One region of the Fusibacter sp. JL298sf-3 genome, then DNA from elsewhere that is predicted to be linked to it. Evidence: predicted binding sites of a transcription regulator. Region 1 holds the regulator's gene; the other holds the start of a gene.
What was found. Region 1 encodes Rex, which represses fermentation and respiration genes when NADH is low (regulators of the CRP and FNR family bind a similar motif). Its sites were predicted from a motif close to ATTGTTAANNNNTTAACAAT; they were not measured.

Region 2: ACR6HW_RS10055 (acyl-CoA dehydrogenase) is a predicted target of Rex. The motif match lies at 1,787-1,806, and genes of this name have one in related genera.

The regions. Positions count from the first base shown of each region.
Region 1 covers NZ_CM132608.1:1,985,878-1,990,058, reverse strand. The annotation lists gene ACR6HW_RS09495 (ABC-F family ATP-binding cassette domain-containing protein) at 1-311, opposite strand, end outside; gene ACR6HW_RS09490 (AraC family transcriptional regulator) at 450-1,295, shown strand; gene ACR6HW_RS09485 (redox-sensing transcriptional repressor Rex) at 1,574-2,203, shown strand; gene ACR6HW_RS09480 (acetyl-CoA C-acetyltransferase) at 2,348-3,532, shown strand; gene ACR6HW_RS09475 (MarR family winged helix-turn-helix transcriptional regulator) at 3,557-4,012, shown strand; gene ACR6HW_RS09470 (MATE family efflux transporter) at 4,179-4,181, shown strand, end outside.
Region 2 covers NZ_CM132608.1:2,107,450-2,111,630, forward strand. The annotation lists gene ACR6HW_RS10050 (electron transfer flavoprotein subunit beta/FixA family protein) at 1-616, opposite strand, end outside; gene ACR6HW_RS10055 (acyl-CoA dehydrogenase) at 631-1,773, opposite strand; gene ACR6HW_RS10060 (hypothetical protein) at 1,954-2,349, opposite strand; gene ACR6HW_RS10065 (substrate-binding domain-containing protein) at 2,349-3,368, opposite strand; gene ACR6HW_RS10070 (methyltransferase domain-containing protein) at 3,503-4,012, opposite strand.

The DNA of each region.
Region 1 (4,181 bases):
AGTTCGCGCATTTTTTGCTCGATTTCAAAAACGTCGCTGAAGATGGCTTCGCAATAGTCGAAGGCACTGATGCCCAAATCAATTTGCGTGTTTTGCTCTAAGTATCCGGTGGTCATGTCTTTGGATATAAAGATCTCGCCGGCGTCTTTGGTTTCGATACCGGCCAGGATTTTAATCAAGGTGGTTTTACCGGCGCCATTGACGCCGATTAGCCCTACTTTGTCGCCGACGCCCACTGTGAAAGACAAATCTTCCAAGATGGTGTCGATGCCGTAGGTTTTGCAGATGCCCGTACAAGATAATGCAATCATGGTCTACTTCCTTTTCTAGAGTTATCAGATTCATTATACATGATACACTGGTAGAATGAAAGCGCGTGACAAAAGAGGACAGGAAATGTCAAGAAGTAGCTCACAAACTGTCTTATACTAAATCTAGAGGAGGTCGTTATGGCATTGATAGCGGATATGCAAAAATCGGTGGCGTTTATGGAAGCGCATCTGTTGGACGGGATTACTTATGAAGAGGTGGCGGCGCATCTATGTCTATCGCCGTATCATTTTCACCGGATGTTCAAGCTGACCACGGGAACCACGCCGTCTGTCTACATGCGCAATAGGCGTCTGTCTTTGGCCGGTGAACACCTGACACATAGCGACGATTCTATTATAGAAGTCGCCTTTCGTTATGGCTACGAGTGTCCTGAAAGTTTTTCTAGGGCATTTGCGCGGTTTCACGGCATGACGCCGCTTAAAGCCAAGCGTACTGGGGCACCGCTCAAATCTTATAACCGCCTCGTCTTAAAAATGATTTTAGAAGGAGGACAACTGTTGGATTACAGAGTAGAAAAGCGCGCTGCATTTGACGTGCTGTGCAAAGTACGCGCGTTTAATCAGGAAGAGACGTCAAAGGCATCCAATCGAGACATACCGGATTTTTGGACGGCGTGCCAAAACGACGGCACTTTTGAGGCGTTCAGTTCAGACGGCGGGGTATACGGCCTCTGCAGTGCCACGGAGCATGCCAGTCAGTTTTTCGATTACGGCATCGGCAAAGTATACACCGGTGGCGCTGTGCCGGAGGGGTACCGAGTTTGGAGCGTTCCAGAGGCGCTGTGGGCGGTTTTCCCGTGTGTTGGTGACGACGGTGCGTGTATCGGCGCTATGTGGGAACGCATTTTTAAAGAATTTCTGCCGGGATCGACCTATGAAATGGCGCCGGGAACGGATTTTGAATACTACGGCGCCTCAGAGTGCTTCTGCGAGATTTGGATTCCTGTTCTATTGAAAGAATAGCTGAAAAACAGTGCTTTCGAGCGCTGTTTTTTTGTGTGTATAATAGACAGGCCGCTTTTTTTCTAAAATATTAAGAAAATTTTAAAGAAAAAAATAACGAGGTCTCGGTGACCAACGGGGGCTGAAGTTGCGTTAAAAGGTTGTTAGTTGGGCATTTATTGGGTATAATCAACTCTAAGACGATAATTGGTGCGAAAAAAGATTGTTATTTATTTGACAACCTTTAGTAAAAAATGGTACAATATACGAATAAGGCTTAAAGAACGATGAGGTGAGTAATGAAAGAAAAAAACATATCAGTAGCAGTTATTAGGAGATTGCCAAAATACCATCGGTATTTGAAAGACCTCCTCGACAAAGATATTAAACGTATATCTTCAAAGGAATTGAGTAAATTAATAGGATTTACAGCATCGCAAATTCGTCAGGACCTCAATAACTTCGGCGGTTTCGGACAACAGGGGTACGGCTACAACGTCGACGACCTCTATACGGAAATCGGGAAAATCCTAGGTTTGACACGCGAATACAACGTTGCCATTGTCGGAGCGGGAAATATGGGACAGGCACTGGCCAACTATTCGAGTTTCAGCAGATTGGGCTTTCATTTAAAAGCGATGTTCGACATCAACCCCAAATTGGTTGGGCTTAACATCAACGGTGTTCAAGTTTACGACATCGACGAGTTCAATACCTATGTTGAAGAAAACAACATTGAAATCGTCTACATCTGTACGAGCCGTGCGGGCGCTCAAGATGTGGCAGACCGCATTCAAAAGACGAACATTAAGGCGATTTGGAATTTTGCGCCAATCGACTTAAAAGTACGCGAAGACATTGTTGTGGAAAATGTCCATTTGATAGATAATCTGTTAACACTTTCATATTTCTTAAAAGAAAAAGAATAATTCTATCAAAACCACTGCATAATTACGCTCTTTGCATGTTAAAAAAAAGATAAAGAAAATGCGGGACTGGGCATGACCTAGTCTCGTTTTTTTGATAAAATATTCTCTAGGGATTGTAACACATTAAACTTAGGGAGGTACAACATGAAAAGAGAAGTGGTTATTGTCAGTGCTGTTCGTACGGCCATCGGTGCTTTTGGCGGCAGTTTAAAAGGGGTAACCCCTGCAAACTTAGGCACCACAGTTATCAAAGGTGCGCTGGACAAAGTCGGCCTTTCACCTGAAGCGGTTGACGAAGTGCTCTTCGGTTCTGTTCTACAAGCCGGCTACGGCCAAGGCATTGCGAGACAGTGCTGGGTTGGCGCAGGTTACCCGGAATCGGTGCCGTGTACAACGGTGAACATGATTTGCGGTTCCGGTCTTAAAACAGTTTCCATGGCGGTTCAATCGATTCTCGCCGGCGACAACGACGTGGTGGTCGCAGGTGGTACTGAGAACATGAGCATGGCGCCTTATTTGATTAAATCCGGCAGATGGGGCCAGCGCATGGGGAACGGCGAACTGTACGACGTGATGGTGATGGACGGCCTTTGGGAAGCTTTCAACAACTATCACATGGGGATAACAGCTGAAAACATTGCAGAAAAATGGGGTATTACAAGAGAGGCACAGGACGGATTGGCGTACCTGTCTCAGTCGCGTGCGTTTAAGGCGCGTGAATCCGGTCGATTTGACGACGAAATCGTACCGGTGACGATTCCTCAGAGAAAAGGGGACCCTATTGTTTTCGATAAAGACGAGTACATCAAGGAGACGACAGAAGAAAAACTGGCGAAATTGAGACCGGCGTTTAAGAAGGACGGCACGGTAACGGCGGGCAATGCGTCCGGCATTAACGACGGCGCTTCTTGTGTCGTCGTGATGACGAAGGAAAAGGCCGACGCCCTCGGGTTGAAGCCGCTATGCTCAGTGGTGGGCTACGCTTCTGCAGGTGTCGATCCAAAGATTATGGGCATCGGTCCCGTACCGGCAAGTCGAAAGGCGCTTGAAAAATCGGGCCTTTCGGTTTCGGACCTCGACCTCGTTGAAGCCAATGAGGCGTTTGCCGCACAGGCGCTTGCCGTATCAAAAGAGCTCGGTCTCGACCAAGAAAAAGTCAATGTCAACGGCGGCGCAATTGCCCTCGGACACCCAATCGGTGCGTCGGGCAATCGAATTTTGGTCACATTGATTCACGAACTGGTTAAGCGCGAGGGCACTTACGGTTTGGCGACGCTGTGTATCGGCGGCGGTATGGGCGAAGCGGTAATTGTAAAGCGCGCAGAATAAAAGGCGTTTTAGAAAGGACAGTCGATGGCGAATTACACAAATGAAATCGGCCGGATTTTAGACCGATTCCACACAAAACTTTTGATGCAAGACAAGTCGGGCTTTTTTAAAAGGGACTTGGGCTTTAAAATCAGTTTGATGGAAATGCTTATGATTAAGCGCATTGGTGAACAAGAACCCATTCGACTCAACGAACTCATCGACTCGCTGGAAGTGGACCGAAATCTCGTGACCACGACATGCAAGCGCCTGATGATGCTTAAATTGCTCATCAAGCGTCAGGACGAGACCGACGGCAGGGGGCAATGCCTTGAACTGACGTCGGCGGGGCGCGTGGTATATGAGAAAATCGTCCGCGAGCAAAGCAAGGAGTTGGCGTTTGTCCTCGGCGACATCAGCATCAACGAAGAGAAAGCGATTTTGAAATTCGTCAGTAAGTTGGTTCAATACCATACTGAAAAGTACGAAGTCAACAAATAAATACGCGTGGAGGGCTTGACAAGGGGGTCTCCACTGCGTATAATCAGTAAAGTTAAAAAAATATGCAAATCGCCTTTACGGCGGAGTGTTGAACATCCACTTGAAAAAAACTCAAGGTGGGTGTTCTTTTTTTGTGAAAAATTAACGCGTTAGGGGAGAGAGTACCATG
Region 2 (4,181 bases), 120 kb from region 1:
CAAAGTGCCAAGTTTCGATTTCGAGTTCGCGATGTGCTTGGATAATGCCTTTAACGGACATATAGCGCGGCGCGTTCATCTCTGTAAGTGTCGTAATCAAACAAGGGTACTGAACTTTAATCATTTGGAACCCGTCTTCAAACGAGCGCTTGATGATCGCGTGATCTTCCTTGTGCTCGTATTCGCACACATAAGAAATTTGAGGCAATGCCAAGTGTTCTGCAATTTGAGGACCAACTTGTGCCGTATCGCCATCGATAGCTTGACGGCCTGTTATAACGAGGTCGTAATCTAATTTGTTAAGTGCCGCCGCAATCGTGGTAGACGTCGCGAGGGTATCCGCACCGGCAAATACTCTGTCTGTGAGGAGAATAACGCGGTCTGCGCCCATTGCATAGGCTTCTTTAAGTGCGAGCTCCGCTTGTGGCGGTCCCATTGTAATAACCGTTACATGGGCACCATGAGCGTCTTTTAATTGCAGCGCCATCTCTAGGCCGGCTTTATCGTCCGGATTGATGATGCTTGGCACACCTTCTCTAATCAGCGTACCTGTTTTTGGGTCTAACCTTACTTCATTGGTATCTGGAACTTGCTTTATACATACGACAATTTTCATCGATTCATCCTCCATTACTTCAATTCTTGAGCCGCAATTACCATGCGTTGAACTTCACTAGTACCTTCGTAGATTTCTGTGATTTTCGCATCGCGCATCATTCTCTCTACTGGGTATTCTCTGGTATAGCCGTAGCCACCGTGCAGTTGGATCGCTTTAACTGTAACTTCCATGGCGACTTCAGAGGCCATGAGTTTTGCCATTGCAGCTTCTTGAGAGTATGGCAGTTTGTTTTGCTTTTTGTACGCCGCGTTGTAAACCATGAGGCGCGCCGCTTCGATTTTTGTCTTCATGTCTGCAATTTGGAACTGCGTGTTTTGGAACTTAGAAAGCGAGCGTCCAAATTGTTGTCTTTCTTTTACGTACTTAACCGATTCGTTGTAAGCACCTTGTGCAATACCGAGGGCTTGAGCCGCGATGCCAATACGACCGCCGTCGAGGGTCATCATAGCGATTTTGAAGCCTTTGCCGACGCCACCGAGCATGTTGGACACCGGAACGCGACAGTCTTCAAAGATGAGCTCACATGTGCTCGATCCTCTAATGCCGAGCTTGGCTTCTTTTTTACCAATTGAGAAGCCAGGGGTACCGCTTTCTACAATAAATGCTGTAATGCCCTTGAGACCCAAAGAGCGATCTGTCATGGCAAATACAACGTATATATCTGCATAGCCTGCGTTGGTAATGAATATTTTGCTACCGTTTAAAATGTAGTGATCGTCGCCGTCTTTTACAGCTGTTGTCTGTTGAGCAGATGCATCTGTTCCGGCATTTGGTTCTGTAAGGCCGAATGCACCGATTTTTTCACCTTTTGCTAGAGGCACGAGGTACTTTTGCTTTTGCTCTTCTGTTCCGAATTCGTAAATAGGTGCGCCACACAGCGACGTATGTGCGGAGACGACAACAGATGTTGTGCCGCAAGCCACACCGAGCTCTTCAACTAAGTTGATGTATTGCCAATACGTTCCGCCTGCACCGCCGTAGTTCTCTGGAAATGGAATACCCAGCATCCCCGCCTTTGCCATTTTCTTAACGGTTTCTTCAGGAAATTCTTCCTTCTCATCAATCTCTGCAGCGATTGGTTCTACTTCGTTCTTAGTGAATTGTCTAAACAAGTCACGCATCATGAGATCTTCTTTTGTGAGCTCAAATTTCATGTTTTCCCTCCATTTTGTTAAATAATTAACTCTTCATTGTAAAAAAATAGACATTATCCCCATGAGCCTATTTTAGCAAAGAATCGAAAAAAAGCATAGAGCAATCACACATTTTAATCGACTTAGACAAAAAATTAACAATTTCCTTTTCTTCTCTATTGCATGTATACAGGATACACTTTACAGTTTAAATTTAAAAAGTATTAATATTACGACAAAAATGACTGCCAATAGAATTAAGTTGCTCTTGCGCATGCGACGTATATTGTCCTTGTAAGGGTCCTCGTACAATTTGCCGTTTCGATACGCCAAATTCTCTTTGAAAATTTGATACCGCTCTTTAGGCAACGTGTAAACTGACTTAACCTCCTTATTATATAAGGCCTTTGCCACAGCGCTGTCCTTAAGCGGGACAGACAAAATCTTTTTACCGGCGTCGTCGTGTACGCGCGACCGAATGCCCAGCGCGTACAAGTGCATCTCAAAGTCCGCAAAAACCTGCGTATCATCCGTTACGCAATGGGCAACCTCAGCCCATGCATACAAATAGTCAAATCGTTCTCTCTCAGCATCCATCAATCGACCTCTCTGTATAAAGTGAATTCTTCTTTAATTTCCAGCTGGCGTGCTGTTTTGAGCCAGGCAAAATAACGTTTGAGCTTGTACTTAGAAACCTCAATAGGCGCATAATAATAATCAAAACTGTTCAAAAACTTGCCGTAGTCGAAGTTGCTGTCCACAAGGTCGAGCTTGCTCGCATAAACACTGGCAGAAGCGCTGTTCTTAGCCAGCCAATTGTTGTTCTCGATCAAGTTGGCTTCAAATGCCTTCCACACTTCGGGATAAACATCTAAAACCGTCTCCCTGACGACAAAGACATCCAGCGGCAGTCCCGATGAAAGCGACACGCTGTTTGTCACATATTGATACATATTCACCATCCGATACATGGGCACGTCTTCACTCATTAAAGCCTGATACTGTGTTGGAGAAAAGAAAGCGTTTTGAATGTCCCCTTCTCGATAGGCCGCTTTCATTTTTTCTTCATCTGTCCAGCTGACAATGTTTACATCGCGCTTGGGATCGATGTTCATATCCATGAGAAGCCCCTCGACGAACAATCGATGACTGAAATAGATGTTGATGTTTTCCCGTTGAAGGTCCGACAGTTCTACACCTGCCTTGCGCGAAACAAATTGAGGGTAACCCGACGAATTGAGTCCGACGATTTTGTACGTACCGTCTACCGATTCGTTTTCTAAGTAAAAATCAATCGGCAGTATGGCCAAATCTATTTTGTCTTCCTTTAAATCACTTTGTAGTGTCGTTTCTGAGTAATAAATTTTGTAATTCACAAGCAATGTCTCGTCTAATGTCGGCTGTTCGTAAAACTGTCTCACCGTGGTCAACGCCATGTCGGTGCCTGTCACTGCGATATTCAGTTCAATCGGTGTCGTCTCTATGGCGTGAGACACCTCGACAGTCTCCGGCGTTTCATCACTTGGGTCCACCGCAGATGTCGTGGTCTCTTTGGCGCCACAAGACGTCAGCAAGACCAATACCAAAAGGGCGTAGCCCCACATTTTAAGCTTCATTGATTAACCACCTTAACTTTAATCGTTACAGTTCATTGTAGCATAAAAAAAAACATGTCTCAATGGACATGTAAAGTGAAAAGCCTGTGTTTGTTTTACAGCGCACACACTGATTTTTCAATAGTTTTATCATCTTACCGCTCTCCGACCATCTTGTCTATTTTTTCATTGTCAGGTCGTATAATCTCAAACGACAACACGCCGCCAGGCTCGATAAAATTCTTATCGATGAGCAAATCGTAATCGCTGATAATCTGAGAAATATCGTCCATTGAGGCCTTAATGTGTGTGTTCACTGCTGTGTCGTCTTTTTTCGAAGCTAAAAAACGTTTGATAAAGCGATCGACCAAGCTGCTGCTCATTTTGTGGTAAAAGGACAGCTTAATACGGCCATTGCGCTTGAGAACGCGCTTCGCTTCCGAAATCACGAATTTCGGATTCTCTTCAAAAAATTTATTGCTATGTAGTTGAATGTAGTCAATCGATTCGTCTTCGACGCGGATTCTTTGATTGTCCACTTCGACAATGCGCAGACATTGTCCACCAAAAGTAATGCGCGGGTTGACACATGTCCATTCCATCATCACAGTCATCGATTCTATGTTTGGGGCCTGTGCTTTGCTTTTCAATTCGGAAAAAGTCATTGTACGCCTCCTTTCTTTCATATTTCTCTAATGTGTAATAAAAATATCACACGATGCTTTTCAATACAATAAAGTCCGTGTTAACTAAGTTGTACGTTTTTTTAATACCTTGAGTTAAACGTTACTTTTACGCAATATTTAAACCGAAAAACTTGTCCTTTTACAGCTG